DNA from 4 places in the Novosphingobium sp. genome. Region 3 is predicted to be linked to each of the others. Evidence: riboswitches for the same ligand, from Rfam matches in the RefSeq annotation. Region 3 holds a riboswitch; each other region holds the start of a gene.

Evidence for each region. A riboswitch is a leader RNA that binds a small molecule or an ion and turns the genes downstream of it on or off. The one in region 3 is predicted to bind cobalamin.
Region 1: another riboswitch for cobalamin. It lies ahead of ABDW49_RS23025 (DUF1852 domain-containing protein); the one in region 3 lies ahead of ABDW49_RS09540 (HoxN/HupN/NixA family nickel/cobalt transporter).
Region 2: another riboswitch for cobalamin. It lies ahead of ABDW49_RS15305 (TonB-dependent receptor); the one in region 3 lies ahead of ABDW49_RS09540 (HoxN/HupN/NixA family nickel/cobalt transporter).
Region 4: another riboswitch for cobalamin. It lies ahead of ABDW49_RS23015 (hotdog domain-containing protein); the one in region 3 lies ahead of ABDW49_RS09540 (HoxN/HupN/NixA family nickel/cobalt transporter).

Annotation. Positions count from the first base shown of each region.
Region 1 covers NZ_JBCNLP010000006.1:685,055-692,940, reverse strand. The annotation lists gene ABDW49_RS23055 (GlsB/YeaQ/YmgE family stress response membrane protein) at 17-280, shown strand; partial or broken gene ABDW49_RS23050 (IS3 family transposase) at 449-745, shown strand; gene ABDW49_RS23045 (helix-turn-helix domain-containing protein) at 852-1,496, opposite strand; gene ABDW49_RS23040 (FAD-dependent monooxygenase) at 1,496-2,734, shown strand; gene ABDW49_RS23035 (NADH:flavin oxidoreductase/NADH oxidase) at 3,395-4,552, opposite strand; gene ABDW49_RS23030 (TetR/AcrR family transcriptional regulator) at 4,691-5,305, shown strand; cobalamin riboswitch at 5,602-5,837, shown strand; gene ABDW49_RS23025 (DUF1852 domain-containing protein) at 6,126-7,124, shown strand; gene ABDW49_RS23020 (methionine synthase) at 7,150-7,886, shown strand, end outside.
Region 2 covers NZ_JBCNLP010000001.1:3,331,584-3,339,469, reverse strand. The annotation lists gene ABDW49_RS15305 (TonB-dependent receptor) at 1-2,120, opposite strand, end outside; cobalamin riboswitch at 2,482-2,721, opposite strand; gene ABDW49_RS15300 (hypothetical protein) at 2,860-3,138, shown strand; gene ABDW49_RS15295 (catalase family peroxidase) at 3,292-4,365, shown strand; gene ABDW49_RS15290 (cytochrome b) at 4,362-4,955, shown strand; gene ABDW49_RS15285 (LysR substrate-binding domain-containing protein) at 4,945-5,835, shown strand; gene ABDW49_RS15280 (putative sulfate exporter family transporter) at 6,077-7,120, shown strand; gene ABDW49_RS15275 (LLM class flavin-dependent oxidoreductase) at 7,187-7,886, opposite strand, start outside.
Region 3 covers NZ_JBCNLP010000001.1:2,045,386-2,053,271, reverse strand. The annotation lists gene cobM (precorrin-4 C(11)-methyltransferase) at 1-548, shown strand, start outside; gene ABDW49_RS09550 (cobyrinate a,c-diamide synthase) at 548-1,879, shown strand; gene cobF (precorrin-6A synthase (deacetylating)) at 1,876-2,619, shown strand; gene ABDW49_RS09540 (HoxN/HupN/NixA family nickel/cobalt transporter) at 2,611-3,630, opposite strand; cobalamin riboswitch at 3,852-4,088, opposite strand; gene ABDW49_RS09535 (SAM-dependent methyltransferase) at 4,236-4,697, shown strand; gene ABDW49_RS09530 (RMD1 family protein) at 4,780-5,625, shown strand; gene ABDW49_RS09525 (response regulator) at 5,635-7,200, opposite strand; gene ABDW49_RS09520 (chemotaxis protein CheB) at 7,197-7,796, opposite strand; gene ABDW49_RS09515 (protein-glutamate O-methyltransferase CheR) at 7,793-7,886, opposite strand, start outside.
Region 4 covers NZ_JBCNLP010000006.1:676,993-684,878, forward strand. The annotation lists gene ABDW49_RS22990 (cytochrome P450) at 1-152, opposite strand, end outside; gene ABDW49_RS22995 (NAD(P)-dependent alcohol dehydrogenase) at 361-1,467, shown strand; gene ABDW49_RS23000 (MerR family transcriptional regulator) at 1,487-2,191, opposite strand; gene ABDW49_RS23005 (LacI family DNA-binding transcriptional regulator) at 2,321-3,331, opposite strand; gene ABDW49_RS23010 (TIM-barrel domain-containing protein) at 3,440-6,367, shown strand; cobalamin riboswitch at 6,529-6,734, shown strand; gene ABDW49_RS23015 (hotdog domain-containing protein) at 6,777-7,628, shown strand; gene ABDW49_RS23020 (methionine synthase) at 7,771-7,886, opposite strand, start outside.

The DNA of each region.
Region 1 (7,886 bases), on a different contig from region 3:
AGCGAAAGGTCGAGGTATGCATTTCATCATTGCACTCATCATGGGCGGGATCATTGGCTGGCTTGCCGGCATGATCATGCGCGAATCCGGCGGCATCCTCTGGAATGTACTTGTCGGCTGTGTTGGATCAGTAGTCGGCCGTTTCCTGCTCGGGACCTTCTCGGGCCAAGGCCACTTGACCGAAAATCCCTTTGATCCAAGAACCCTGCTCGTAGCATTGGCGGGTGCCATCATCCTGCTTGCAATCTATAATCTGATCAAGCGCGGTACGATGCGATAACAGATCAAACCTGCCCATCGCTTCCTGCGCGTCTAAGGACTTGACCTGATGCGCCCCTCGCCCCGTTCGCCTGTGCAACAGCGATCAAAGGCGCTTCAGGCCCCAACGCGCAGCTTTTCGGGTCAGGACTCATTGATCAGAACCAGAAGCGCACGGTTGCCCTGCTCCCATCATTCGGATCAGAGCAGCCAACATACTAGTGAGCAGTTTCAACGCCTGATGCAGGACAATGGCGTGACCTGCTCCATGAGCCGATCGGGCAATTGCTGGGACAAATGCGGCGATGGAGAGCTTCTTCTCTTCCCTCAAGACCGAACGGGTCCGCAAGAAGGTCTACCGGTCACGCGATCAGGCCAGAGCCGATGTGTTCGATTATATCGAGCGTTTCTACAATCCCACCCGCAGGCACTCGATCCTGGCTATCTCAGCCCTATCGACTTCGAACGCCGGGCTGGGGTAGCCTAAAGAAGCTTATCTCGGTGCCCTTCAAACCGACAGCAGGTCAGACACAGCAACCTTTCAGTCCCCAAAAGCAACAGCAGGAAATCAAATTTCACCACAATCCGGGTGATTACAAGATATAGGCAGTGGTCTCCATCGCCACTTCCACCCCGGCCATCCCTCTTTCCATCAGCATCAGGAACATGCGGTTTGCCTCGGCCTGGTCTCCAGTGCGGCCATAAGCCTCATGCGCCTGAGTAAAAGCGACACTCCACACCGAAGCGATTAATCCGGCGGCAAGAAAAGCATGCGGATCATCGGGCGGACAACCGGCGGCTTCGGCCATGACGCCAGCCAGCCCCCTCACGAAATCGTCGCGCATCTGGCGGGCCCGCGCCTTGAGCGCCTCACTGGCCAACGCAGTTTCAACGAAAAGATAGGTGTCGCAAAAGACCGGAAAGGAAGGATCGGGTTCCTCGATCAGGCGATGCGCCAGCGCCTTCAGGGCCCGAATGGGCGACATGCCCGCCTCCCGCGTCCGGATCGCCGTGAAAGCCACGTCGCGGATTTCCTGTTCGCGGTCGAAGAACATGTCCTCCTTGCGGGGGAAATGGTTGAACACCGTCATCCGCCCCACATCGGCCGCCTCGGCGATCTCGTCGATCGTCACCTGGTCGAAGCCCCGCTGAAAAAAAAGCCGGGTCGCCACATCGGAAATAGCCTGACGAGTCAGCAATCGCTTTCGGGTGCGCCTTGGGGCGGTCGGCTCGGGCATTGCCTTCTTTCTGTACTGAGTATATTTATAGATCGAATCTAGAAACTGTCATCGATAATGAGAGCGCCATGGCCCATCCGTCAACCTCCATCTCCACGCCCGCGAAGACCGAAACCCTCCCCGTGCTGATCAGCGGAGCAAGCTTCGCGGGCCTGGCCACCGCCTTTTGGATGACAAGGCTCGGCCACCGGGTCACGATCATCGAAACCGCTGAGGGCTTGCGGCGGGGCGGCACGCCCGTCGATATCGAGGGTGAGACGATCGACATTCTCGGCCGCATGGGGCTGTTTGATGCCGTGCGGGCCAGGGCGCTTCCTCCGCGCAATTTCGCGTTCAAGGATGAGCACGATACGACCCTTGGCGAGCTGACGGCAGCCTCGCCCGCCGAGGATCAGACGATGGCGCGTTACGAGATCCATCGCGACGATTTGCTCGATATTCTGTTCGCATCCTTAGACGGTGCCGTCGATCTACGCTTCGGGCGATCCATCCGGCAGTTGCGGCAAGGGCCGGATGACGTTTGCGTAACCCTCAACGACGGATCGCACCATCGCTATGCGCTGGTGTTTGGCTGCGACGGCAATCGCTCCAACACCAGATCGCTGGTGTTCGACAATGCCGACGCGGCCTCCTATTACATGGGCGGCTATTTCTATTTGCGGGTGGTTCCGGAAACCGGTCTGCTGCCGCCAAACTGCACGCAGGTCTTCAGCCAGCCCGGTCTGACCGCCATGTTGAACGGCTATGACGACCGCACCGATATCGCGCTGGCGTTCCGCAGCGAGCAGCAGATCGACTATGATTTCCGTGACAAGGCACAGCAACGCCAACTGATCCTCGATCATTTTGAACGCCTCGGCTGGAAGGTGCCTGCTATGCTGAAGCATGTCGCCGTCGAGGGCGATTTCTATTTCGATCAGGCGAACCAGATCAGGATAAAGGCATGGTCGAAAGGGCGCGTCGCTCTGGTGGGAGATGCGGGCTATTGCGTGTCGCCGGTCGCCGGCATGGGCGGTTCGATGGCGCTGATTGGAGCGGCACGTCTGGCCGACGCCTTGCAGCAACAGCCAGACGATCACGCCGCTGCTTTCCGTGACTATGAAGACGGGCTGCGCCCGTTTGTCGAAGCGGTGCAGGAGAGGGCTGCGACGGAAGGTATGTCGACGCTGTTCCCGGCGGACGACCGCGAACTTGAAGAGCGCAATCGCAAGATTCTCGAACGGGAAATCGATCTATAACAACTGTCTCTTGCAGAACTGCCATACATATATTCGACGCATGGCGTAAAGAGATACGATGTATCGTTACTACGCATATCCTGCCTCAGCAGCTTTGCCGATACAATCAAAGAGGCCTTCCTAACCTCGCCATGGACACCGCTCTACCATGTAGCGCCCAGGCAAGCTACAAAGCGTCTTTTTTTGAACGTTGTCATGAAACTCGGAACTCTCTCGCAGCCGAGATTGGCGGCCACGCTTTGGATCGAAGCCCCGCCCGCCAGCCGTTTGACCGCAAGCACGACTTCAACCTGGCGCCGCCAGCGAGCAAAGCTTAGGCCTGTTTCGCGGACATAACTGCCGTCCGCAGGTCCGATTGGCGTCGCAAAGCTGCCGATCATTCACCTCGCCCACGGAGGCGATGAACGCCAGACCTTGGGACTTTGCTTCCGTTTCCAAAACCACCATCGGACGTTGGAATTTAGCCCAAAAATTGCCATTCGCCGTGGGGCCGTTCTTCATCAGCCAGGCCTTCTGACGTCTAGAAGGAGTGGCGCCGCATGCCGCCGTCAACGAGCATGACGTTAACGGGGATGGTCGCGGCATCAGAGCGAGTGGTTGCACCCAACCGCCAATGAGCGATGACCATCCCCACTTATGGACCTATGGCGCCGTCAGGATTTAAGGTGCCTGTTCGGCCAAAGCGGCACCGTCCAGCCGCCGGATCTTTCGCTCGCGTGCATTGAGCCACCAGCCAATCTGAGGCACCCAGCTATCAAAGGGGGTTTCAGCACTCGACACGCCGAGTGCCCGCTCGGCACGGTGCGGGAAGTGCGGATCGTGGAGCGCCTCGCGGCCAATCGCAACCATATCTGCCTCGCCATGGGCGACGACCGCGTCGGCTTGGGCAGGAGTGACGATGAGACCGACCGCCATTGTACGAATGCCTGCGTCACGCGAGATCTGCGCGGCATAGGGCACCTGATGACCATATCCATTCGGGTGATCATAGGTGCGGCCGACGCCGCCGGACGAGACGTCGATGACGTCCACCCCAATGGCTGCGAGCTCGCGGGCGAAGATCACGCTGTCCTCGATGGTCACGCCATCACGGCTACCATCGACGGCGGAGATGCGGACGAAGAGCGGCTTGTCGCCGGGCCAGATCGCGCGAAGGTCGCGAGCGATCTCAAGCGGAAGCCGCATGCGATTTTCGAGGCTGCCACCATAGGTGTCGGTGCGCTGGTTCGTGAGCGGCGACAGGAACGAGTTAAGCAGATAGCCATGCGCGGCGTGCATCTCGAGCACCTCGAACCCGGCGGCAAGCGCCCGGCGAGCCGTATCAGAAAATGCGCCACGAATGCGCGCGAGGCCGTCTGCGTCGAGTTCCTCAGGCGTCAGCCAGCCATCGTCGACCGGAATCGCGCTAGCCGACACGACGGCCCAGGGATGGTCGCCTCGAGCGACATCTTCATCGGTCAGCGGACCGTCGCCATAATAGGGGCGCTGCATGCTCGCCTTGGGACCGGCATGGGCGATCTGGATCCCCGGCGTGGCGCCCTGCGATTTCACCATCGACACGATGCGCGCGAGACCGTCGATCTGGGCATCATCCCACAAGCCAAGGTCGCCATGAGTGATTCGGCCTTCCGGCGCTACGGCGGTGGCCTCAACCATCACAAGCCCGAAGCCGCCCAAGGCGAATTTGCCATAGTGGACAAGGTGATAGTCGTTAGCGAAGCCGTCGGTGGCTTCGTACTGGCACATTGGCGATAGGGCGAGGCGGTTGCGCAGCCGAACACTCCGCAGCTCCAGCGGATCGAAAAGATTAGCCATCATGTCTCTCTGTGATTGAGCCGCTTGCAATGCGGCTGCACGAGTCTATTTGTAATGAACGCTACAACCCCTCATTTGTAGTGATCGATACAAACAGTCAACCCCTCGCGATCAAAAAATGGCGAGGACCAAGGGAGCATCATGCAGACCGAAGCGAAAATCGCGCTCCACCGCAGCAAGGGTAAGGCCCGTTTTGATCGCGAGGCCGCGCTCGAGAAAGCGCTTGGCGTGTTCTGGCGCCATGGCTTCGCGCCGGCGTCGATCGCTCAGCTTTGTGCTGCCATGGGGATCAACCCGCCCAGCCTATACGGGGAGTTCGGCAACAAGGCGCAGCTCTTCATGGCCGCAGTGGACCATTACGAGCGGACCTACTGGGACCAGAACCGCGACGAGATGGCTGCCGAGCCAGATGTCAGGTTGGCCATATCGAGCTTCTTCGCCTCAGCCGCGCGTATTCTGACGCTGCAGGACGTGCCGTGCGGATGCTTGGTCGTGACGGCAGCGGTGAACATTCCCGACGATGCAGCTGATGTCGCTGACGCGCTCAAGGCGCTGCGCAAGCAGACGGAGCAGGCGTTCCGCGATCGATTGACGCGAGGCGTGAGCGATGGCCAGCTCCCGGCCGATGCAGATGTCGATGCCCTTGCCAGCGGATTGAATACCTTGCTTGAGGGAATGTCGTTGCAGGCTAGCAGCGGAGCCACAACTTCGGATTTGCTGAAAATTGGCGGATGTGCAGTCCGTTTATTGGTCTGACTGGAAGCTACGGCGGTTAACCAAGCCTTGCTCTGCCGGCTCCGCGCCGTCCGGTCTTCGCTGGAAACGCTGACAAAACCGCCATTCAGGGCGGCGATGCCAGGCGCTGAAAGCAGTCATAGGCTCAGCGGCAGACAATTAACTACAATGGCTGCACCCCATCAAAGAGCTGCAAATCTTAAGTACAAAAAATGACCTGTCTCTTTCAAAGCTGAGCGGATCGCTGTGAACGCTGGCCTAGATAACCACATATAAAGATTTCTTTATATGATACTTGACAGCTTGGCTGAGATGGTGTCTCTGCATCCTGTCAAGGTTCCCCATCCCAGATTCCACAAGGGTCCGCGCGGTGGGGCTAAGACGGGAAGCCGGTGGTGCCCGAAAGGGCAGAGTCCGGCGCTGCCCCCGCAACTGTAAGCGGCGAACGGTGGTTCCATTTCGTGTCACTGAGCCTTGCAAAAGCGCTCGGGAAGGCCGGAACCACCGTGATGACCCGCAAGCCAGGAGACCTGCCTTCGGCGCCATAACGTTCCTCGGACGGGGGTTCCTCCGGTGGATCGCGCTTGTCGCACGCGCCGGAGGTCTATGCCCTGCGGCGACGCTTATGCTGGCGCGTTCTTCCTTCGGCCCCTCCGCCCGGCAAAGCAGGTGATCGGCCGATGTTTCCAGTCCTGTTTCCCCCCGGCAAGCCATGCGCGAATGCGTCGGCGCGTCGTGTTAACGGTGTTCATCCCCGCCTGACGCGGCGCGCGCCCACCCATCCATCATCCCGAACCGTCATGACGGGCCAGCCAACCTGCTGGTCCGAAGGAGATGTCGCATGCCTGTCGCACACGCCCAGCCCGCGCTGGATTTCAACTTCACCATCAAGAGCCTGCGCTTGGATGAAGATTATAACCCCTCTGAAAGTACGCGTATCACCACCAACTTCGCCAATTTGGCCAGAGGGGAAAACCGCCGGGAGAACCTGCGCAACACGCTGGTGATGATTAACAATCGCTTCAATTCGTTGGCGCATTGGGATAACCCCAAGGCCGACCGCTATTCGGTTGAGCTTGAAATCATTTCGGTTGAGATGCGCGTTGAAGATCAGGGGGCCAGCTTCCCGGTGATTGAAATCCTGAAAACCAACATCATTGATAAAAAAACGCAAAAGCGTCTTGAGGGCATCGTCGGGAATAACTTCTCGTCTTACGTGCGCGATTACGACTTTAGCGTCTTGCTGCCGGCGCACAATAAAAACACGGCGGAATTCAACATTCCGGATGATTTCGGCGATTTGCACGGCAATATCTTTAAGCACTTCGTCAATTCAAACGCATACCATGAGAATTTCAGCAAACCGCCGGTGATCTGCCTCAGCGTGTCCAGCAAAGACACCTATCATCGGACGGGCAATCAACATCCGGTGTTGGGCGACGAATATCGGCAAGACGGCGCTTCGCTGACCGACCGGTATTTTAAAAAAATGGGCCTGCAGGTGCGCTACTTCATGCCGAAAAATAGCGTTGCGCCCCTGGCGTTTTATTTCCCCGGGGATTTGCTGAGCGATTACACCGATCTGGAACTGATCGGCACCATCAGCACGATGGAGACCTTCCAGAAAATCTATCGACCTGAAATTTACAACGCCAACTCGGCGGCGGGGCAATACTATCAGCCAAGCCTGAATAACCAGGATCATTCATTAACCAAGATTGTTTACGATCGCGAAGAGCGTAGCCAGTTAGCGATTGAGCAGGGGAAATTTACGGAAGAGCAATTTATCAAGCCCTACAAGCCCATTCTTGAGCAATGGTCTGCTCACTACGCGCTTTGATTCACTCAAATACAGGTCATCTATTATGAAAATATTGCTCCCTACGTCGACCGCCGGCAGCTTGCCTAAACCTTCCTGGCTGGCCCAACCGGAAACCCTGTGGTCGCCCTGGAAATTGCAGAATGAAGAATTAATCGAAGGGAAACAGGACGCCTTGCGTTTGTCGCTGGCAGAGCAACAACAGGCCGGCATCGATATCGTCAGCGATGGCGAGCAAACGCGCCAGCACTTCGTCACGACGTTTATCGAGCACCTCAGCGGCGTCGATTTCGAGAAACGCGAAGTGGTTAAAATTCGCAATCGCTATGAGGCGAGCGTGCCAACCGTCGTGGGGGCGGTCGCGCGCCAAAAGCCCGTTTTCGTTGAAGACGCCAAATTTTTACGCCAGCTGACCAAGCAGCCGATCAAATGGGCCCTGCCGGGGCCGATGACCATGATCGACACGCTCTATGATGACCACTATAAAAGCCGCGAAAAGCTGGCCTGGGAATTCGCCAAGATCCTCAACCAGGAAGCCAAAGAGCTCGAGGCCGCCGGCGTCGACATTATCCAGTTTGATGAGCCCGCATTTAACGTGTTCTTTGACGAGGTGAATGACTGGGGCATCGCCGCCCTGGAGAGGGCCGTTGAGGGGCTGAAGTGCGAAACGGCGGTGCATATCTGCTATGGCTACGGCATCAAGGCCAACACCGACTGGAAGAAGACGCTGGGCTCGGAGTGGCGGCAATATGAAGAGGCGTTCCCCAAGCTGCAAACGTCCAC
Region 2 (7,886 bases), 1.3 Mb from region 3:
TAGGTGGTCTGGGCGTAGGCCTTGTCCAGCAGGTTGTAGATATGGACATCCACCGAGGCATGCCGGTTCACGGCATAGGCCAGCCCCGCATCCACCACCGCATAGGCCGGCACGCGGAAGGTGTTGGCGGTATCCGAGTAGGTGTGCCCGACATAGCGCAGCCCCGCCTGAGCGCGGATCTGCTTGGTCGCATCCCAGCGCAGCCACAGATTGGCGGCCTGTTGCGGCACATTGGGCGGCGCCTTGCCGGTAAAGCTGACCCCGCCGGAGAAGAAGTCGTCATAGCGCGCCTTTAGCACCGTGCCATTGGCGTCGATCCCGAAACCGGCGGGCAGATTGAGCGACACCCAAGCCTCGATCCCCTTCGACGATTGCTGCCCCACCTGCTGGATCGGGCTGGAGAGCGTCTGCTGATAGAGCAGGCCTTTCTTCACGATGCGATAGGCCGCCAGCGTCGCCGTGCCGCGCCCGCCCCAGAAGCTGCCCTTGGCGCCCACTTCCACCTGATTGCCGGTGGCATTGCTGAACTGGGTCTGGGCGGAGGAATAGGTCGTCAGCGTGCCGAGCGGATCGGTGCCCGTGCTGTATTGCGCATAGAGCGACACGGTCGGCACCGGCTGATAGACGCCGCCCACGCGCCAGGTGGTGTTGGTCAGTTTCTTGTCGAACACAAACGCATCCACGCCGCCATTGCCGGTGGGATAGGTCCGGGTCCAGCGCTTGATCTCGTCATTCTCATGCCGGATGCCGGTGATGAGCGAGAACTTGTCTCCGAACTTCAGCCGGTCTTCCGCGAAGAAGGCATATTCGGTCGTCTGGGTGCGATAGCGTGGAGCAATCCCCTGCGTGTCGTAGAACAGGCCGGGGTTGAAACCGGTGGGCGTCACGCTGTCTTCCTGCACGTCCGATCCGAAATCGTTCGAATAGGTGAGCGCGATGCTGTTGACATCAAAGCCCACCACCAGATCGGTGCTGATGTTGCCCGACAGCGGGATCTTGAACGTGGCGCTGCCCTGATCGCCCCACTGGGTCTGGTCATGGCCGATGCCGAAATTGTCGGTGCGATAGATGTTGCCGGGCGTCGCGGGGCTATAGTTGTAGCCATTGTGGCAATTGCCATTAGCCCCCACCCAGCAATAGCTTTCCAGATCGCGCCACTGGCGTTTGCTGGTCAGCACATAGCCCAGATTGGTGAGGCTGATGCTGTCTGACGGCGTCCAGTCGGTCTGCAAGGTGGTGCGGTTGTCGCGGTAACGTATATGCGCGTCGCCCACATTGTAGTTCTGATGGCGCAGCCCCAGATCCAGCCTGCCGTTCACCAGCGGCGTGCCGGTGTATTTCATCGGATGCTGGTCGCCGTAATCCTCTCGCAGGGTGAAGGTCAGTCTGTCGGTGGTGGCCCAGCGCAAGGTGCCCGACAGCGCCAGACTGTCCGAATGCCCGCGATCGACATAGCCGTCCGAACGACGATAGCTGGCATCGACACGGTAGGAGAGCCGCTCACCGATCGGCCCGCCAAGCCCGGCGGCGGCATGGAAGGTGTTTTGCGAGCCATAGCCGATCTCGCTCTCGAACTCGGTGCGCTGGGTGTTGGGTTTGCGCATGATCACATTGACCGCGCCGCCCAGCGATCCCTGCCCATAAAGCACCGAGGCCGGGCCGCTGAGGATATCGATGCGCTCGGCCATCCACGGGTCGGTGGGGAAGGTGATGGTGCCCGCCGCCGGGAACAGACGCACCCCGTCGATCAGTTGCAGGATCGAGCCTTGGCCGGCAAAGCCGCGCGCCGCCAGCGCCGTGCCGCCATTGCCGGGGTTGCCGACATTGAAGAAGCCGGGCGCGCGCGCCTCGGCCTCGGCGATGGACATGTCGCCGCGCGCGCGGATCGCCTCGCCATCGATGCTGGCGATCGAGGCGGGGGTCTCGAGCGGGGTAAGGTTGAGGCGGCTGCCGGTGGCGTCGGGCCGGGTGAGCGTCTGGCTCTGCTGGCCGATGACCAGGATGTTGTCGGCCTCTGCGGCGGTCTGGGCCTGAGCGCTGCCGAGCGGCGCCAGCATGCTGGCGGCCAGCCAGATCGGGCGCAGGGCCGTCTGCGGCCTCTTGCGAAGGTTGCGTGTCATATGGGTGATCCCCCTGTTTCTTTTATCGATATCGTGATGCGTGCCGGGTGCGATGCCGGTGCGGCCTCGCCGGGCCTGCGAACTGCCGCCGCGGCGGACAAGTTCTTTACGGTTGGCGCGGTGTTACACCCTGTTTCACCCAGGGTTACGGACGGGGCCTGACGGTCTCTTCATCATCAATCTCCGGCGCCGGGCGACGGGCAGGGGGCAAGGTCTGGCCCGCGCCGATCCGGCACGGTCAGTCCCGCGCCGAAACGAGGCGGGCAGGCGCTGTGGCCCGCTCGCTGCGGCGTCCATGGCCCCCGGCCATGCTGATCGTCGCTCAGACGGATATCCGTGCCTTGGCCATCCCCTGGACCGGGCAAGAGCGACACGCAGCGGCAGGTCTCCTGGCTCGCGGGTCGTCGCGCGGTGCACAAGCCTTCCCGAGCCCCGCATGATTTTGCGTCTGGCCCAGTGGCCGCATCCCGCGCCTTTGGCAGGATGCCGCGTGCATCGCACTCGCCGCTCACAGTTGCAGGGACAGCCCGGTTTCGGATCGGATGATCCTCACCTTGTTCCCTATTAAGCCCTTGCGGGCACCGATGCGGGTTGGGACGCGACAGGTTGTCCTGTCGTCATCACGGGCGCTTAACATCAGAATTCATGCCCTGATGCAAGTTTGAATTGCCGGTGACAGACGGCATGAATGGGGGCATGGCACAAGCAGGCCATAACAGGCCGCAGGGGATGATGGTCCATGCTTCCGGTCGAACAGATCGAACGATTTGCCCTGGCGGTCGAGCTGCTGGGCGGTCCGCATGCGGCGGCGCGGACCCTGGGGCTCAGCGAGGCGGAGATCGACGATCTGTGCATCGGCAGGCGGGCGCTGCACATCGATCTGCTGCAGGCGATCTCGCGCGCCTTGCTGCTGCATGCCGAGGCCTGCCGCCTGATGGAGCGGCGCCTGTCACCGGCCTTTCACGACAACATCCTGCCCGGACAGGACCGGCGAAAAGGCGGTGAGGAAGAGGAATAAATCCCTCTCTTCGACAAGCCCAACCATCAGGGCTGACAAGAGAACGCATCCTTTTGGGTGATGGCTTCGTATAAGAAACGGATATATGAGGTCCTCTCATACGTCCGATATGTTCAAGCCTTCCACGCCAAGCCTTGCCGACAGGATGTCTCCATGCCGCCAACACGCAATCCTCTTGTTCCCGCCGCGCTGATCGGCGCCACTGTTCTCGTGCTGGCCGGAGGACTGGGCTGGGCCGCCGGCTGGATCGGCCCGCACCGCATCAGCGGCGGCGAGGTGGCCAATGCGCTGGAAGCCAATGGCGGGGTCTTCCCCGGCTATCGCCGCGCCCATGCCAAGGGGCTGTGTTTCAGCGGCTCGTTCCAGGCGAGCGGCGCTGGGGAAGATCTGACGACCGCGTCGAGTTTGCGTGCCGGCAGCTATCCGGTGACCGGGCGCTTCTCGCTGGGCGGGGGCAATCCGCTGGCCAGTGACGGGCGCAATGTCTTCCACTCGATGGCGCTGGTGATGCGCAGCCCAGACGGGCAGGAATGGCGCATGGCGATGGACCATACGCCGATCTTCCCGGTGGCCGATGTGCCCAGCTTCGTGGGCCTGCAGCGCGCCACCACGCCCGATCCCAAGACCGGCAAGCCCGACCCGGCCCTGGTCAAACCCTTTATGGTCAGCCATCCCGAGGTGCCCGCCTTCCTGGCCTATATGGCCAAGGCGGTGCTGCCCGACAGCTTTGCCAATGCCACCTATTACAGCATCAACGCCTTCCGCTTCACCGATGCCAAGGGCGTCACCCGCTTCGTGCGCTGGCAGTTCGAGCCCGAGGCGCCGCTGACCGGCCTCGACAAGGCCAAGCTGGCGGACCTGCCGCGCGACGCCCTGTTCAAGGAGATGATCGCGCGCACCGCCAAGGGCCCCTCGCGCTGGCATCTCAAACTGGTGGTCGCCAACCCCGGCGATGTCACCGACAAGGCCACCGTGGAATGGACCGGCCCGCATCGCAGCGTGGAGGCCGGGGTGCTGACCCTGAGTGCCGTGCAGAGCGAGGAACAGGGCGCCTGCCGCGATCTCAACTTCGACCCCACCATCCTGCCATCGGGCATCGCGCCCTCTGACGATCCTTTGCTGGGCGCGCGGTCGAAGACCTATTCCACCTCCTTCACCCGCCGCGCGGGCGAGGGGCCGCGGACCAGCGCCGCCGGACAAGACATGCTGAAGGAGAAGGGTCAATGAGCCGTCATCCTCAGGACTTCCACCCGTTGCTGCGCGCGCTTCACTGGCTGATGGCGCTGATGGTGCTGGCGATGATGTTCATCGGCGTCGGCATGGTCTCCACCGCCGGGCCGCTCTATCCCATGCTGCTGGCGCTGCACCGCCCGGTGGGGATCGCGATCCTTGTGCTGGTGCTGATCCGCCTGCCGCTGCGGCTGCTGACCGGCGCGCCGCCGCTGCCCAGCGATCTGCCTCAACTGCAGCAGATGGTCGCCAAGGGCTCGCATGTGCTGCTCTATGCCAGCATGCTGGGCATGCCGCTGATTGGCTGGGCGATGCTTTCGGCCGGGGGCTATCCGGTGCAGGTGGGGCCGCTGGTGCTGCCCGCGATCCTGCCGCATGATCTGGCGCTCTATGCCTTCCTGCGCTGGGCGCATACGGTGGTGGCGCTGCTGTTCTTCGCGCTGATCCTTGCCCATCTGGGCGCGGCGCTGATGCATGGGCTGATCCGCCGCGACGGCGTGCTGCGCAGCATGACCACCGGCCATGGCGCCACCCCGCCGCTTGCCAAGGGAGACGGCAGCGGGCACATCGCTGCGCATGACGCTTGAGCAACTGCGCATTTTCGTTGAGGTCGCCCGGCGCGAGCATGTCACCCGTGCCGCCCAGGCCCTCAACGTCACCCAATCGGCGGCCAGCGGCGCCATCGCCGCGCTGGAGGCGCGCCATGACGTCAAGCTGTTCCACCGCGTGGGGCGCGGCATCGAACTGACCGATGCGGGCCGCATGTTTCTGGAGGAGGCGCAGGCCGTACTGGCCCGCGCCGCCAGCGCCGAGCAGGCCCTTGCCGACTATGGCGGCCTGAAGCGCGGCACGCTGCGTCTGGTGGCCAGCCAGACCATCGCGGGCTATTGGCTGCCCGAGCGGCTGGCGGTGTTCCATCGCCGCTATCCCGGCATCGAACTGTCGGTGGCCATCGACAACACCGAGGGCGCCGCGCGCGCCGTGCTGCTGGGCGATGCCGAGCTGGGGCTGATCGAGGGCGCCATCGACGATCCCGCTCTGGCGCAATGGCCGGTGGCGAAGGACCGCATGGTGATGGTCGGGCCCAAACCGGTCGAGGCGGTGACCAACGACTGGCTGGCGGGCGCCCCATGGATCATGCGCGAGGGAGGGTCGGGCACACGCTCGACCTTCGAGGCGGCGGTGAGGGATCGCGGGCTCGATCCTGCCGCGCTGAACATCGCGCTGACCTTGCCCTCGAACGAGGCGGTGCTGGCGGCGGTGCGCGCGGGGGTGGGGCATGGCGTGCTCTCCGCGCTGGTGGTGGGGCCGTCGATCGAGGCGCGCGCCTTGCATGCCCTGCCGTTTCACCTGCCCGAACGGCCTTTCTTCGGCATCCGCCACAAGGAGCGTTATCGCGGCAAGGCGGGCGATGCGCTGCTGGGCGTGATCAAGGCCTATGATCAACAGCCGGACTGGGTGATCTGATCGGCTGAGGTGATCGAACCGATCACCCGACAAACACAGGTGGAGAGTTGGTACGCCACGATGCGGTGCCAATGTGGTGGCGTCGGAAGACGTTATGGGAGCGCGAGGGGGTAACCCCCTCGCACCTATGGCCTAAACTCTTACCTATTGATCCTCTAGGAAGATCAGAACCATAGAAATCAACCGTTGGATAGATTGATCGGAAAGGCCCACCTGTTTCCTGTCTTGAAGGGAAACAGCCATGACCCAGCCAGCCGAAACCCGCCCCGTCCTCTTCCGCCTCGCCCCCGGACTGGCGCTGTGCCTTGCCGTAACCGGCGCGGCTTACGCCCTGCAGAAGGTGGAAGAAGCGCTGCTGGGCCGCGCCTGGCTGGAAGCGTTAGTGCTGGCGATCCTGCTGGGCACGGCGGCGCGCACGCTCTGGACGCCGCGCCGCAGCTATCTGCCGGGTATCGCCTTCAGCGCCAAGGTGCTGCTGGAGGCGGCGGTGGTGCTGCTGGGCCTGTCGGTCAGCGCGGCGACGCTGCTGGCGGTGGGGCCGTGGATGCTGCTGGGCATTGCGGGCGTCGTGGTCACGGCGATTGCGGCCAGCTTCGGCATCGGGCGGCTGCTGGGCCTGCCGCCGCGCATGGCGCTGCTGGTGGCTTGCGGCAATTCGATCTGCGGCAATTCGGCGATTGCGGCGGTGGCGCCGGTGATCGGCGCGGATGGCGATGATGTTGCCGCCTCGATCGGCTTTACCGCCGTGTTGGGTGTTGTGGTGGTGCTGGGCCTGCCGCTGCTGGGGATCGCGCTGCATCTCGATGGGTTGCAATATGGCGCGCTGGCCGGGCTGACGGTCTATGCGGTGCCCCAGGTGCTGGCCGCCGCCGCGCCGCTGGGAGCTGCCGCGATCCAGATGGGCACGCTGGTCAAGCTGGTGCGGGTGCTGATGCTGGGGCCGGTCTGCGTGATGCTCTCGCTGCTGGCGCCGCGCCTGAACCATGATGCTGCCGGCGATGTCGCCAAGCGTCCCGCGCTGCATCATCTGGTGCCGTGGTTCATCCTGGGCTTTCTGGCGCTGACGGCGGTGCGTTCGCTGGGTCTGGTGCCTGCTGCCCTGCTGGCTCCGGCGGGTGATACGGCCAGCGTGCTGACGGTGGTGTCGATGGCGGCGCTGGGGCTGGGGGTCGACATGCGCAGCGTGGCCAATGCGGGCGGGCGGGTGACGGCCGCTGTGGTGCTCTCGCTGGCGGTGCTGGGCGGGATCAGCCTGGGGCTGATTCATATGCTTCACATCGCGTAAAACACGGCGATCAGGCCTGCACAAAAAGAGCGTTCTCGCTAACCGCGAAAACGCTCTTTTTGCTGATCAGCGCCAGCCCAGCGCCGGCGCGACATGGGTTAAAATCGATTCGATCACGTGGGCGTTATAATCCACGCCCAGCTGGTTAGGCACGGTCAGCAGCAGCGTATCCGCTTCGGCGATGGCCTCGTCCTGCGCCAGCTGCTCGATCAGCACGTCCGGCTCGGCGGCATAGCTGCGGCCGAAGATCGCCCGGGTCTGCGCGTCGATATATCCGAGCTGATCGCCCTCCTTGCCACCGCCGCCGAAGTAGTTGCGATCCCGCTGATCCACCAGCGCGAAGATGCTGCGGCTCACGGAAACCCGCGGTTCATGCGCGTGGCCGGCCTCTTGCCAGGCGGCGCGGTAGGCGCGGATCTGCTTGGCCTGCTGGATGTGGAAGGGTTCGCCGGTCTCGTCGTTCTTGAGCGTCGAGCTTTGCAGGTGCATGCCGAGCTTCGCCGCCCAGACGGCGGTGGCGTTCGAACCGGCGCCCCACCAGATGCGATCGCGCAGCCCGGCGGAAAACGGCTCCGGCCGCAGCAGCCCGGGCGGATTCGGGAACATCGGCTGTGGATTGGGCTCGGCGAACCCTTCGCCGCGCAGCGCTTCCAGGAACACTTCGGTATGGCGACGGGCCATGTCCGCGTCGCTCTCGCCGTCGGCCGGGGCATAGCCGAAATAGCGCCAGCCGTCGATCACCTGCTCCGGCGAGCCGCGGCTGATG
Region 3 (7,886 bases):
TGCATTCCGGCGACCTCTCGGTCTGGTCGGCCATGGGCGAGCAGATGCGCCGGCTGCGCGTCATGGGTGTGCCCTATGATGTGACGCCCGGTGTGCCCGCCTTCTCCGCCGCTGCCGCCGCCATCGAGGCGGAACTGACCCTGCCCGGCGTCGCGCAATCCGTGGTGCTGACCCGCACGCAGGGCCGCGCCACGCAAATGCCCCAGGGCGAGACCCTGGCCGCTTTCGGGGCGACTGGCGCGACATTGGCGCTCCATCTCTCGATCCATCTGCTGGACAAGGTGGTGGCCGAACTCACCCCGCATTACGGTGCCGACTGCCCCGTCGCGGTGGTCTGGCGCGCCAGTTGGCCCGATCAGCGGATCGTGCGGGCCACGCTCGCGACGCTGGAAAGCGCGGTGGACGGCAGCATGGAGCGCACCGCGCTGATCCTCGTTGGCCGTGCCATCGGGCATGAGGATTTCGCCGAAAGCCAGCTTTACGCCAAGGACTACGACCGGCGCTATCGCCCGATGGGCACCTCGCCCCGCTTTCCGGACGAGCGCTGATGGCGCTGGCCGGAAGACCGCTGATGGCGCCGGGCCTGATCGTCTCCGCCCCGGCTTCGGGCGCGGGCAAGACCATGGTGACGCTGGGGTTGCTCGCCGCGTTTCGCGCGCGGGGACTGGTTGTGCAGCCCTTCAAGAACGGGCCGGATTACATCGACCCGGCGTTTCATGCCGCCGCCGCCGGGCGGCCTTCCTTCAACCTCGACAGTTGGGCGATGAGCGAGAAGCGCATGGCAGGCCTCGCCGCTGTGGCGCAGGGCGCCGATCTGGTGCTGGCCGAGGGGTCGATGGGGCTGTTCGATGGCGTGGCCGTCGCCGGAGAGACCGGGAATGGCGCCAGCGCGGAGATCGCGGCGCGTGCCGGATGGCCGGTGGTGCTGGTGCTCGATGTGTCGGGGCAGGCGCAATCGGCGGCGGCGGTGGCTCTGGGCTTTGCGCGGATGGCGCAGGATGTTCGTCTGGCGGGCGTTATCCTCAACAAGGTGGCCAGCCCCCGGCATGAGGCGCTGATCCGCAATGGCATGGCGCAGGTGGGGATCGAGGTGCTGGGCGCCCTGCCCCGCCGCACCGACCTCACCCTGCCCGAGCGCCATCTGGGGCTGGTGCAGGCCGAAGAGCATGAAGGGCTGGAGGCCACGCTGGCGGCGCTGGGCGGTTTTGTCGGCGAGCATGTCGATCTTGACCGACTGCGCGCTCTGGCCTCGGGCGGTTTTGCCTCGGGTGAAGTCCTCGGCGTGCCCCCGCCTGGGCAGCGGGTGGCGCTGGCGTGGGACAGCGCCTTTTCCTTCGTCTATCCGCATCTGCTGGCGGGATGGCGGACGGCGGGGGCGCAGATTTTGCCCTTCTCGCCTCTGGCCGATGAAGCGCCCGATGACAGTGCCGATGTCTGCTGGCTGCCCGGTGGCTATCCCGAACTCCATGCCGGCAAGCTGGCAGCGGCGGAGCGGTTTCGCTCTGGACTGCAAGCCTTTGCGCTAACCCGCCCGGTGCATGGCGAGTGCGGCGGCTATATGGCGATAGGGCAAGTGCTGGTCGATGCTCAGGGGGTGGAGCATCGCATGGCCGGGCTGCTGGGGCTGGAAACCTCCTTTGCCAAAAGGCGGATGCATCTGGGCTATCGCCTCGCCACGCTGGAGGCGCCGATCCCCGGTTACGCGGCGGGCGCAAGGCTGCGTGGGCATGAGTTCCATTACGCCACCATCCTCGCCCAGCCCGATGACCCGCTGGCCCATGTGGTGGATGCCAATGGCGCGGCAGTGCCCGAAACCGGGTCGCGCCGGGGCCATGCCACGGGCAGCTTCTTCCATATGATTGCGCAGGCCAGCGCATGATCGAGCTGGTTCTGATCGGCATCGGCACGGGCGGGCCGGATCAACTGACGCTGGCGGCGGTGAAGGCCATCAACCGCGCCGACCTGATCCTGATCCCCCGCAAAGGCGCCGACAAGGCCGATCTGGCCGATCTGCGCCGGGCCATCTGCGAGGATGTTCTGACCAACTCGGCCACGCGTATCGCGGAGTTCGATCTGCCGGTGCGCGATCCGGCACAGCCGGATTATCTGCGGCGCGTGGATGACTGGCATGATGCCATAGCCAAGGTCTGGCAGCGGACCATTGCCGATCACCTCACGGATGGCCGCGTGGCGCTGCTCGTCTGGGGCGATCCGGCGCTTTACGACAGTTCCCTGCGCATTGCCCGGCGCCTGCCCGATGTGAGCGTGCAAGTCGTGCCGGGGCTGATGTCGATCAATGTGCTGACCGCCGCGCATGGCATCACGCTCAATGAGGTGGGGGCGCCTTTTCTGGTCACCACCGGGCGGCGGCTGCGCGAGGAGGACTGGCCTGCGGGCGTCGAGACTGTGGTGGTGATGCTGGATGGGGAATGTTCGTTCCGGCATCTGCCGCCCGAGGGTATCGCGATCTGGTGGGGCGCCTATGTGGGCATGAGCAACCAGATGCTGTTGTCCGGTCCTCTGGCGCAGGTGAGCGAGACCATCGTGGCGGCACGGGCAGAGGCCCGCGCGCGCCACGGCTGGATCATGGATATCTATCTGCTGCGGCGATCACGCTGACCGCACCTCGACCTCGTCGAGCCGCTTGAAGCGGTAGATCGCGAAGGAGAGCGCCCAGCTCAGCGCGAACAGGCCGACGATCCCGAAGCCCAGCAGGTTGAAGCTGCCCGCCAGATCATCGAACACATCCCACAAGCCGCCGGTCAGACGCAGATGGCTGGCGATCAGTGCCAAAGTCTCGATCCCGCCGATCAGGATCGCCACCAGCGCCGCCACCAGCGTGATCGTCATATTGTAGTAGAGCTTGCGGATCGGCTTGACGAAGGCCCATTCATAGGCGCCCAGCATCATGATGCCGTCGGTGGTGTCGATCAGCGCCATGCCCGCCGCAAACAGCGCCGGGAACAGCAGCACCACACTGAAGGACATGCCCTGCGCGGCCTGAGAGGCCGAGAGGCCCAGCAGCCCTACCTCGGTCGCGGTGTCAAAGCCCAGCCCGAACAGAAAGCCCAGCGGCGCCATATGCCAACTGCGGGTGATCAGGCGGAAGAGCGGGCGCAACAGCCGCGCCATCAACCCGCGCCCGGCCAGCAGCATGTCGAGATCCTCCTCGACATAGACGCCGCCCGCCAGCACCCGGCGATAGGAACGATAGACCGCGCGCAGGATCATCAAATTCATCCCCGCGATGGTGAAAAGGAAAAAGGCCGAGACGCAGGTCGAAATCAACCCGCCTGTTGCCTTGAAGCCCTCGATTCCCGTGGCCGCGCCCGCCATCAGCGCGATCAACAGCGTGGCCACCAGCACCACCGCCGAATGGCCGATGGCGAAGAAGAAACCCGTGCCGACCGGGCGCTGGCCATCCTGCATCAGCTTGCGCGTCACATTGTCGATGGCGGCGATATGGTCGGCATCGACTGCATGGCGCAGCCCCAGCGTATAGGCCAGCAGCGCGGTCCCCAGCATGCCGGGCGCCTGGTGCAGCACCACCCAGCCCCAGATCCACACCCCCAGATTGGCCACCAGCAAAAAGGCATAGAGTGCCCCGATGCGCCGCCGCAGCGGCGTCATCCCGCCGCTGGTGGCGGAAGCCTGCCCAGCACCTTGAAGTAAACGTTCCATCTTGCAACACGTCCGTCGGCGCCCGCGAAACGACAGGCCGCGCCACCGCCGAAGCGGTCGGCATGCCAGAGGCGCGCGCCTGCGACGCCCGAAAGCATGCCCGTTAGGGCCCGGCCATACTGATGTCGCCCAGACGGTGGACCGTGCCATGGCCATCCCCTGGGCCGTGGCAAGAGCGACCCCATACCGGCAGGTCTCCTGGCTCGCGGGTCGTCACGCGATGCGCAGCCTTCCCGAGCCTCGCATGATTTTGCGTCCGGCCCAGTGGCCGTGCCGACCCTCCTTGGGGTGACACAGGCGTATCGCGCTCGCCGCTCACAGTTGCAGGGACAGCCCGGTTTCGGATCCTCGATCCTTACCGTGTTCCCTTTCAAGCCCTTGCGGGCACCGGTGCGGGATGCAAAACCGGCAGGACCGGCTTGCTCGGGCCTGATAGGGCAGATGGAGGGCTTGGCCAAGGCGCTTTCGCGGCCAGCGGGCCAAATCTTCTTTCCCGGCCCAAGGTTGGCTGCCTATACAGGGCCTGCCTGCGGATCTGGTTCGGGAGCAGCATCATGGAGTTCAGCCTTACCCCCATCGGCCATGTGCGCGGCGGACGCGCCGATCCGCTTGACGATCACTGGGGCGAGAGCCGGGCCGCCATCGACCTGGACGCGGACCGCTTCGGGCCGGAGGCGCTGGCGGGGCTGGCGGATTTCAGCCATGCCGAGGTGATCTTCCTCTTCGACCGCGTGCCGCCCGAGCGCATCGAAACCGGCGCCCGACATCCGCGTGGCCGCGCCGACTGGCCACTGGTGGGCATTTTCGCCCAGCGCGGCAAGAACCGGCCCAACCGGCTCGGCGTGACGGTGTGCCGGATCCTCGGCGTCTCGGGCACGAGGCTGGAGGTCGAGGGGCTGGACGCGATCGATGGGACACCAGTCCTCGACATCAAGCCGGTGATGCGCGAATTTCTGCCGCGGGGCGATCTGCGCCAGCCCGAATGGTCTGGTGCGCTGATGGCCGATTATTGGTAAAGGTTTGAAAGAGCGGGGTGTCGCGCAAGCGAAACCTGCCGCTGGCAGGGAGATCCAGCGCTAAAGCGGAGCAGCTTCCTTCATGGCCCTTCCCAAAACCGCAGGTCTTCCCGATTTCGTTCTGCTCGGAGGGGTGCCCGAGGCAGCGCGCTATCGCCTGAGCGCAAGACTGATCGGCGAGCGGATCGACACGCGTTACGTCGCCGACGCGCAGGCGACCGGCGAATGGGCCGGAAAAGCGGTGTTCGGACCGGGGCTGACCATCGTGTTTCGCGATGGCGTGGTGGTGTCGATCAGCGATGAGGAGGTGGCGCAGGATTTGCCCGACGCGCTGCTGCTGCCTCATACCTTCGATCCCGAGGCCTTGCCCGAAACGGAAAGCACCGTGCTGATCGTCAAGCCCGGCTCCAACGACAAGATCGCGGCGGACGGACAGGTGCAACTGATCGACGCCAGCCCCGAGCGCTTCCTGCTGGTGGCCGTGGTCCTGGCGCGCAGCGTGATGCTCTCGCGCGACGAAATCCTGGTGTCCGAAGCCTTCGACCGGATCAGCCCCTTGGTGGCCGATCTGCACAGCAACGGGCAGGCCCATCTCTCGATCAAGCGGGCGATGCAGCTGGTGGGCAATGCGCTGGCGGCGCGGCATCGCATCATGGGCAGCGCTCAGGCCAATGACCGGCCCGATCTGCTCTGGGACCACCCCGATCTCGACCGTCTCTACACCCGTCTTGAGGACGAATATGAGCTGGACGAGCGCCATGAGGTGCTGGAGCGCAAATTCGTCGCGCTGGGCGATGTGGCCGAGGTGCTGCTCGACATCGTGCGCGACAAAAGGGCTTACCGCGTGGAGCTGGCGATCATCGCGCTGATCGGTTTCGAGATCGTGATCTCGCTGGTGGATATGGCGATGAAATACGCGGGGCGTTAGGAAGGCGTTTCAAGAAGCCGGGGCCTGCTGCCCCGGCGCGCCATGGGCGAGCAGCAATTGCTCCAGTGCCTCATAGGCCACGGGCTTGACCAGATGATGGTCGAAACCGGCCTGTGCCGCCAGTTCCTTGTCGCGGTCCTGCCCCCAGCCGGTCTGCGCCACGATCAGCGTCTGGCGGAAGTCATCGTCCTGACGGAAAGCGCGGCAGACCTCATAGCCATCCATCACCGGCAGGCCGATATCGAGCAGAATGGCGTCGGGCCGATAGTCGCGCGCCGCCTCAAGCGCCTCGCGGCCATCGTTGACCACCTGAAAGTCGTGGCCCATTTCCTCCAGCATCCAGCCCATGCTCATGGCGATCATGGCATTGTCATCGACCACCAGAACCTTGAGCGGGCGGTTGGCGGCGGCCTGCGGCGCATCCTCGGCCATGGCTTCACCTGCCACCGCCTGAGCAAGCGGCACACGCAGGGTAAAGGTGCTGCCCTGCCCGATGCCGCCGCTATGCGCCTCGATGGTGCCGCCATGCATCTCGACCAACTGCCGCGCCAGCGCGAGGCCAATGCCAAGCCCGCCCTTGGCATGGACCGAATGATCCTCGATCTGGGTAAAAAGCTGGAAAATCCGCGACTGCATCGCCGGGGGAATGCCCAGCCCATTGTCGCTGACCGCGATCACCGCCTCGCCGTTCTCGACGCGCAGCGACAGACCGATCTGCCCCCCTTCGGGCGTGTATTTGGCGGCATTGTTGAGCAGATTGCCCAACACCTGCGCCATGCGCGTCAGATCGGCATCGAGCCAGATCGCGGCATCGGGCACATCCACCGTCAGCCTGTGACCATGGCTTTCGATCAGCGGGCGGCTGGCCTCCAGCGCGAGGCGGACGATCTCGGCGGCCTGAAGGCGTTCGCGGCGCAGTTCGATCTTGCCCTGGCTGATGCGTGAAACATCAAGCAGATCGTCGATCAGCCGCACCATCTGCGTGAGCTGGCGGTCCATCATCGCGCGAATGTCCTCGGCGCTGTCGCCATCGGGCTTGCGGCGCAGCACATCGATCCCGTGGCGCAGCGGCGCCAGCGGGTTGCGCAATTCATGCGCCAGCGTGGCGAGAAATTCATCCTTGCGGCGGTCGGCCTCTTCCAGAGCGGCGCTACGGGCTTTCAGTTCGTCGCGCTGCGCGGCGATCTGCTGGCGCTGGCGATGGAGTTCGAAGAAAACATCAGCCTTGCTGCGGATGATATCGGGCTCGATGGGCTTGTGGATGAAGTCGACCGCGCCCGCCTCATAGCCGCGAAAGCGCCGCTGGCTGTCGGCATTGCCCGCCGTCACGAAGATGATCGGCACATGGCGGGTGCGGTCATTGCCGCGCATCAGCTCGGCCAGATCGAAGCCCGACAGGCCCGGCATCTGCACATCGACCAGCGCCAGCGCGACATCATGCTTGAGCAGCAGTTCGAGCGCCTCGTCACCCGAGCGCGCCTTGAGCAGCACCAGCCCATCGCGCCGCAGCAGGGCTTCGAGCGAGAGGAGGTTCTCCTCCAGATCGTCCACCAGAAGAAAGCTGACGGGGGTCATGCGGGGTGGTTCCTTCCCGGATCACCCCGGCCCAGCTCCAGTAGGAAGGCCGAAATGTCCTCGATTGTCATAATCTTGGCCTGCCTGCATGCCTCGATGGCAGCTTCGGGCATGGCGGTGGCATAGGCACCTTGCGGATTTTGCACAATGGCCGTTCCGCCAGCATCGGCGATGGCGCGCAGTCCGGTTGCGCCATCCTGATTGGCGCCCGTCAGCACGATGCCCACCAGCGCCTCGCCATAGGCGTCCGCCGCGGTTTCGAACAGCACATCGATGGCCGGGCGCGAGAAATAGAGCGGCTCATCGCTGGAAAGCGACAGGCTGTGGTCCTGCTCGACCAGCAGATGGTAATCAGGCGGGGCGAAATAGACGGTGCCGGGGGCGATCTGCTCCTTGTCCTGCGCCTCGCGCACGGGGATCGCGCATTTGGACTGGAAGAGTTGCGGGATCACGCAGTCACGGTCAGGGCGGATATGCACCACGATCAGGATCGGCAGCGGGTAATCGGCAGGCAGCACCGGCAACAGCCCCGAAAGCGCCGCCAGCGCCCCCGCCGACGTGCCGATCACCACGGCCCGAGGCGTCGTTTCGCTCATCCTTCGGTCTTCTGGTAGATCTTGTCGCCGGTTGCCAGTTCGCTGAAGCTGGGAGCATGGGCGGAAAAGCGCAGGCTCTCCTTCGAGCCC
Region 4 (7,886 bases), on a different contig from region 3:
ACCTCGGCCACACCGAGCGGCATGTTCTCGCGCAGCCACTGGAAGGCGGGATAGATGACCTTGTCATCGGTGTAGGATTTGGGCGCGATGACGATCCGGGCGATATCCTCGGGGATCAGCGGGCGCAACCCGGCTTCGAGTGTGGCGGTCATGGGGGTCCTCTCGTCGCAACATCTTATGTTTTGCGTATGAGTTATACGTAATGCTGGACAGGGACCGCCGTCAATTCTAATAAAAGGTCGGACCAAAAGCGGTGAAACTGCGCGAAATGCGCGGATTTCCGTCCGCTATGGCCGATCCGGCCCGTTTTCGCCTGCCGGAATTTGAATAGACCGCATGAAAATGAATAGGAGGATGCCGATGGATGTGACAGCAGCGGTGGTGAGAAAGGCCGGCGATCCTTTCACCCTGGAAAAGCTCAAAATGGGGGCGATACAGGCCGATGAGGTGCTGGTCCGGATCGTCGGGACCGGGCTGTGCCACACCGATCTGGTGGTGCGCGATCAGGTGCTGCCCACGCCTTTGCCGGCCGTGCTGGGGCATGAAGGCGCCGGTGTGATCGAGGCGGTTGGCGCCGATGTCTCCCGGCTGGTGCCGGGCGACCATGTGGTGCTGGGCTTTGCCGCTTGCCGGGTTTGCGATGCCTGCCGGTCCGGCCATCCCTCCTATTGCGCGCAGTTTACCGCGCTCAATTTCGGCGGATGCCGAGCGGATGGCAGCACTTGCCTTCATAATGATACCGGCAAGGTCAGCAGCCATTTCTTCGGCCAGTCCTCCTTTGCCACCCATGCGGTGGTGGCCGCGCAGAATGCGGTGAAGGTGGACAAGGACGTGCCGCTTTCGTTGCTCGGCCCGCTGGGCTGCGGGATCATGACGGGGGCGGGCACGGTGTTCAACGTGCTCGACACGCAGGAGGGGGAGACGGTGCTGGTGATCGGCGGCGGCCCGGTCGGGCTGAGCGCGGTGATGGCGGCCAAGGTGCGCGGCGCCTCGCGCATCGTGCTGGCCGATCCGGTGGCGGCCCGCAGGGCGGCGGCGCTGGATCTGGGGGCGAGCGATGTGATCGATGTGGCCGCCGGCGATATGGCCGAGCAATTGCGCGCCCTGCTGCCTCAGGGCGTGAACGGCGTGCTGGACACCTCTGGCGTGCCAAAGGCGATCGAAGGCGGGGTGGCCTGCCTGGCCACGCGTGGGCGGCTGGCGACGGTGGGAGTGCCGCGCGCGCTGGATGCCACGATCTCGCTCAACATCGTGCAGATGCTCTCGCGCGGGATTTCAGTCTGCGGTGTGACCGAGGGCGATTGCGATCCCCAGACCTTCCTGCCCGAGTTGATCGCGCTCTATCGCGAGGGGCGTTTCCCCTTCGACCGGTTGATCACCACCTATCCGCTGGCGCGGATCAATGAGGCGGTTGCGGCTCAGCATGCCGGGGCCTGCGTGAAAGTGGTGCTGACGATGCCTGAATAAGTCCGGTTGCGCCGCGGCGTCAGGGATCTGTTCTGGCGCCGCGGATTGCTTCGTAATGGCGGAAGAAAGCTTGCTGGCGCAGCAGGCCGAAGAAATCGAGCATCAGCGGCAGGGCGCGTTCGACCATGGTCACCGCCTCGCCGATGTCCACGCGCCCCTCGATGCGCTGCAGAAAGGTGGTGGCTTCCCACCGGCCCACGAAGTCGGCGGCATCGAGATAGAAGCCCAGAATGTCGGGCGTGTAGTTCAGATGGCCATCGAAGCCGCTCTTGCGCATCTCGCCCCAGATCCGCACGAATTGCGCCGAGGAGAGCGACAGCATATCGCCGCCCTCGGTCTCGATGATGTCGAGGATGCCGATGCTGGCGAGGGTGCGGGCATCGGCTTCGGCCTCGGGATAATGTTCGGCCAGCGAGGCGATCGACACCGGCGGCCCATCGGTGCCCGAACGATGAGCGACCAATTGCTCCAGCTTGTCGAGCGCGCTGGCGCCCACGCCGCCCTGCGCGCCATCGCCATCCATCAGGGCACCGATCTGCGCCAGAGTCAGCCGGCTGTCCTGCTGCAACTGGCGGATGGCGAGAATGGCGCTGACATGCTTCTCGCTGTAATCGGCGACATTGCGGCGCGGGCGATCGGGCTCGGGAATGAGCTTGTGGCGCAGATAAACACGGATCGTCTCACGATGAACGCCCGTCCGCGTTTCGAGATCACGCATCTTCATGGCAAGGGTTAGACCATTGCTCTGGCCAATGGGCAACCGAGGTTAGGAAATTTTCCTGTGTCAGCGGGAGGTGGGAGATTGACCGGAGTGGTTCGGCCATCTGATGGACAGCGGCCCTCCGCACGGTCATCACCCGCTTGCACCGTCCACCCATGTCATTTTCCATAATTTGGGCGGCATCGGCTGATCGCCGGAAGGGCCTTTCATCGCCAGCATCAGGGCGCGGGCCAGGTCTTCTCCAATGTCTCTTACCGGCACAGAAAAGCAACTAAGCGGCGGCTGCAGAGCGGCGCAGGCGGCCGTGTGGCGAAAGCCGACGATGGCGATGTCGCGACCGGGTTCCAGCCCGCAGGCGCGCAGGCTGGCATAGGCCCCCACCGCGCCATTCTCGCCCATGACGAAGATCGCGGTTGGCGGGCGATCCAGCGCCAGCATTGCGGTGGTGACCTGCGCGCATTGCTGGGCGCTGTCGGATCCGGCGTAAAGCAGGTCGGGGTCGAAGGGCAGCTTCGCGCCCTGCAGCGCCGCCTTGTAGCGTGCGGTCACCAGATGGCTGAAATTGACCCCGGGGCCGGAGGTGATGAGCGCGATCCGTTCATGACCGGCGGCCAGAAAACGCGCCATGACGGTATCGACCATATCCTCGAAATCGAGATCGATGCTGGGATAGATGCCCGCCGTCTCGCTGCGGCCAAGGGTGATGAAGGGCGTATTTTGCGCCAGCAGCAAGGCGATCCGCGCATCCTGGCTCTGCGTGGCGGCCAGGATCCATCCATCCGCAATGCCGCGTCGCAGATGCCGCTCCAGCACCTCAAGCGGGTTCTGCTCGATTCGCCACAGCAGCACGACCAGTTCCAGCCCGTTCTCGTCCAGCACCGTCTGCACGCCATTGAGGATCGAGAGAAAGAACGGGTCACCATAGGTCATGCTGTCGGGCCCGACCGGCAGCAGGAAGGCCGCCGTTCCGGTGCGCTTGCGGCGCAGCGACTGTCCGGCCTGGTTGGGGGTGTATCCCAGCTTTCCCGCCATTTCGATCACCCGCTTGCGGGTGGCTTCGCTGACATCCTTGCGGCCGTTCAGCGCGCGCGACACCGTGCCGATCGACAGGTTCAGATGCGTGGCGAGTGATCGAATATCCATCTTCCTTCCCTTGCATGCACGGCAGCGATTGCAAGCCTTGACATTACTCCGACTATTCACGACAAGGCCGTAAACGTTTACGGAAAAAAGTGAATGGAGGGGATGACGATGACGGTACGCGCATTCGTGCGGTGGAGTTTGGCTGCTTCCGCCCTGGCCCTGGCCGCCCCCGCGCTGGCGCAGGATGCCACCGGGCTGGACGCGAACGGTCACCTCACCACGACAGGCTTGCCGAGCGCGGATGGCTTTGTCTTTCGCAGGCTGGCCGATGGCGTGCAATTCCGGCGGGGAGGTCTGGCCAAGACCATCCTGTTTTACGGTCCGGACACTGTGCGGGTGAATGCCAATCTCGGCACCAACTATTGGACCGCGCCCAGTCTGGTGGTGACCGCCAAACCGCAGGCAGTGCCTTTCACCATCGCCGAAACCTCAACCACGCTGACCATTGCCAGCGCGGCGCTCACCATCGAGGTCAACAAGGCCACCTCCGCGCTGCGCTTCCTTGATGCGCAGGGCAGGCTCTATACGGAAGAACAGTCGGACAAACCCCAAAGTGTGACCCTGAAGACGATTTCGGGCGCGCCGACCTATGAGGCCACCAACACCTTCCATCTGCGCGACGACGAGGCGCTGTACGGCTTCGGCTTCACCGCTGACGACACCAGCAACCGGCGCGGCAAGGATCTGCTGTTGGTGCAGACCAATATGGGCATCATCATCCCGGTGATGATGTCCTCGCGGCGCTATGGCGTGATGTGGGATGTCTATTCCCAGATGCGCTTCAAGGACGATGCCCAGGGTGCATCGCTCTGGGCGGAAAGCGCGCCGGGCGGGGTCGATTATTATTTTATGGGTGGCAAGACGCCGGATGACGTTGTGGGGGCCTATCGCGCCTTGACGGGGCAGGCGCCGATGTATCCCAAACAGGCCTTCGGTCTGTTCATGAGCAAGGAGCGTTACAAGACGCAGGACCAGATCGTGGATGTGGCGCGCAGCTTTCGCAAGGAAGGCTTCCCGCTCGATTACATCGTGCAGGACTGGCAATATTGGGGCAGCGACAAGGATGGCAGTTGGAGCGGGATGACCTGGGACCCGGTGCGCTATCCCGACCCTGCGGGCATGACGCGCACGCTGCATGGCATGAACCTCAAGCTGATGGTGTCGATCTGGCCGTCGATCGGCAATGATACGGCATTGGCCCATGAACTCGATGCGCAAGGGCTGCGCTTTGCCCCGCTGCACTGGATTTCCAAACATGCCCGCGTCTATGACGCCTACAGCCCGCTGGGCCGACAGATCTACTTCAAGCACATCAAGTCCGGCCTGCTGGACAAAGGCGTCGATGCGCTATGGATGGACGGCACCGAGGTGGAGGTGAGCAGCGCGATGTGGGACGCGCAGGACAACATCCGCGACACCAAGGCGTTGGGCAGGAACGCGCTGGGCGATTTCACGCGTTATTTGAACCCCTATTCGCTGCTGACCACGCAAGGCACCTATGATGGCGAACGCGCCACCTCCAACCGGCGGGTCTTCACGCTCACCCGCTCGGCCTGGGCCGGGGCGCAGCGCACCGCCGCCGCCTCGTGGAGCGGGGACATTTATGCCAGCTGGAAGGTCTTCAAGCAGCAGATCGCGGGTGGTGTCGATGTGACCGTGACGGGCAATCCCTATTGGACCCAGGACACCGGCGGCTTTTTCGTGTCGGAGTTTCCCGGTGGCGAGCAGAACCCGGCCTGGCGGGAGCTGTTCGCGCGCTGGCTGCAATATGCCGCCTTCAACCCGCTGATGCGCATCCATGGCACCGATGTCGAGCGTGAGCCCTATCGCTTCAAAACGCTTGATCCGCAGGTCTATGCCTCGCTGCTGGGCAGCGTCAATCTGCGCTATCGCCTGCTGCCCTACACCTATGGGCTGAGTTGGAAGGTGACCTCCGCGGGCTACACGCTGATGCGCCCCCTGATGATGGATTTCCCCGAGGATCGCGCCACCGATACCATCGATGACAGCTTCATGTTCGGCCCCTCGTTTCTGGTCCATCCTGTCACCCGGCCGATGTATCATCGGCAGGCCCCTCCGGCGGTGACGATACCAGCGAATGCCCTGCGCACACCCGATGGGCAGCCCGGGCTGGCCCTTCAGTATTTTGCGGGCCAATCCTTCGAGAAACCGGTCAGCACCATGATCGACACCAAAATCGACCATATGTGGCCTGCGCCGCCGCTGGCCGACATGCCGGCAGGCCTGGCCAGCCTCGATCACTTTTCAGCGCGCTGGACAGGCATGCTCACCGCTCCTGAAGATGGCACCTATGAGATCGGCGTCGAGGGTGACGATGGCTATCGCCTGATGCTGGCCGGCAAGACCGTGGTCGACGAATGGAAATCGGGCGAGGCCCGCTATCGCGGCGCCGAGGTCGCGCTCCGGAAGGGGCAGACCATCCCCATCGCCATCGAGTATTATCAGGGCGATGGCGCGCGCAAGTTGCGTTTGGCGTGGCGTCTGCCGAGCGAGCGCGAGGCTGCCGCCAGATTGGCGCAGGCCGCGCAGGATCTTTCCGTTACCACTTATCTGCCTCAGGGCGCCGGATGGTATGATTTCTGGACGAACGAGCATTACGCCGGTGGCCAGCGTGTCACGCGGCAGGCTCCCCTCGATATTCTGCCGCTTTATGTGCGGGCCGGATCGATCGTGCCCATGGGGCCGGTGCAGCATTATGCGACCGAATTGCCCAAGGCGCCCTATGAAATCCGCATCTATTCCGGCGCCGACGCGCGTTTCACCATCTATGAGGACGACAACGAGACATACGACTATGAAAAGGGCCAATATGCCACCTATGATCTGGTGTGGAACGACCGTGCCCGCAGTCTGACCATCAGTGGGCGCAAGGGCTCTTTCCCCCGCCTTGTCCAGCAGCGGCGGCTCGATCTGGTGCTGATGACCCCGCGCAACGCCACTGGTGCAGCGCCGGCCGTGGCCAAGAGGATGGTGAACTATACCGGGGCGGCCACCACCGTGTCGTTTGGTCGGTAAGGAGGCGATGAAGGGAATTAAGCTGAACAGTACATTCTTGCGGGGCGCTCACAGATGGTTGTCCGGAGCGGCAGGTTTCAAACTTCGTCCTTTCTGCTGCCGACCTTCGTTCATTTTCAATTCCTGACACATTGCGCTTGACCCTTGGCGCCCCCGCGCTTCACATTTCCGCTGTCGAAGGTTCTCCAGTCGTTTCGGCGCGCTGGAGCGAAGATCGGAAGCCGGTGCGATGCCGGCGCTGCCCCCGCAACTGTAAGCGGCGAGCGGGCGATCCACGCATGCCACTGGTGGGCGCAACCACCGGGAAGGCCGGATCGTCCGCATTGACCCGCGAGCCAGGAGACCTGCCCGCGACGCCATAACGTTCCTCCGGCGGGGTGTCCGGGCGATCGCTCTCGTGCCATGCCGGGTGACCGGCGTGGCCGCTTGCGTTCGTCTGTCTCTGCCTTTGAAACAGGTGAAGACGATGACAAGAGCAACAGTCCAGACAATAACAAATGCGACCAGCATCCAACTGATTGACATGGTGTTCCCCACGGACACCAACCACCATGGTACGCTCTTTGGCGGCGTGGCGCTGGCGCATATGGACAAGGTCGCGTTTCTGGCGGCGACGCGCCATGGGCGTGTGCCTTTCGTAACCGCGCGCAGCGAGCAGATTGATTTCGAGGCACCGGCGAGCGCGGGCGAGATGGTTGAGGCGACCGGGCGCGTCGTGCGGGTCGGTAACAGTTCGCTTGATGTCGAGGTTGAGCTGGTCGCGGAGGCGACGGTCAGCGGAGAGAGGCGGCGTTGCACGCGTGGTCGCTTCACCATGGTGGCCGTCAAAGGCCCTGATGTTCGCCTGCCGCTTCCTCCATTTTATGCCGGTCAGCAGGTCGAAGAGGATGGTGTCCTGCGGATGGCGGAAATCATCTTTCCCGAGCAAACCAACCACTATGGCACGTTTTATGGTGGCGACGGGCTCAAGATGCTGGGCAAGGCCGCGTTTATCGCGGCGACGCGGCATACGCGGCGGAATATCGTTATGGCCTCGTCAGAGCGGGTCGATTTCCGCTCCGCGGTCGGGCTGGGCGATATGGTGGAACTGGTCTCGCGCATTGTGCGGACCGGGTGCAGTTCCGTCACTGTGGAAGTCGAGTTGTGGTCGGAGAGGCTGCTGACAGGGCAGCGCCGTCATGCTGCAACGGCGCGCTTCGTGATGGTGGCGGTCGATGAGCAAGGGCGCCCTACGCCGATCCTGTCCGCGCTGGAGGTTTAAAGCATGTAGCGATGGGGCGCTCCGTTCTAGTTCACCCTGACGGGAGGCAGGCAATATCGGCCTGCCTCCCGTCAGGGAGCTGCTTTGCCACACCAGATGTTCCGCAAACGGGTTTGGCAGAGAAGAGCGTTCTAACTGGCTGCTAGGCCGAGAGTTCTTTGCGCACGATCTCCGCGCCCGCACTCAAGGCATTCAGCTTGCCGCTGGCGACCTGACGAGGCAGGGGAGCCATGCCGCAGTTGGTCGACGGGTAGAGTT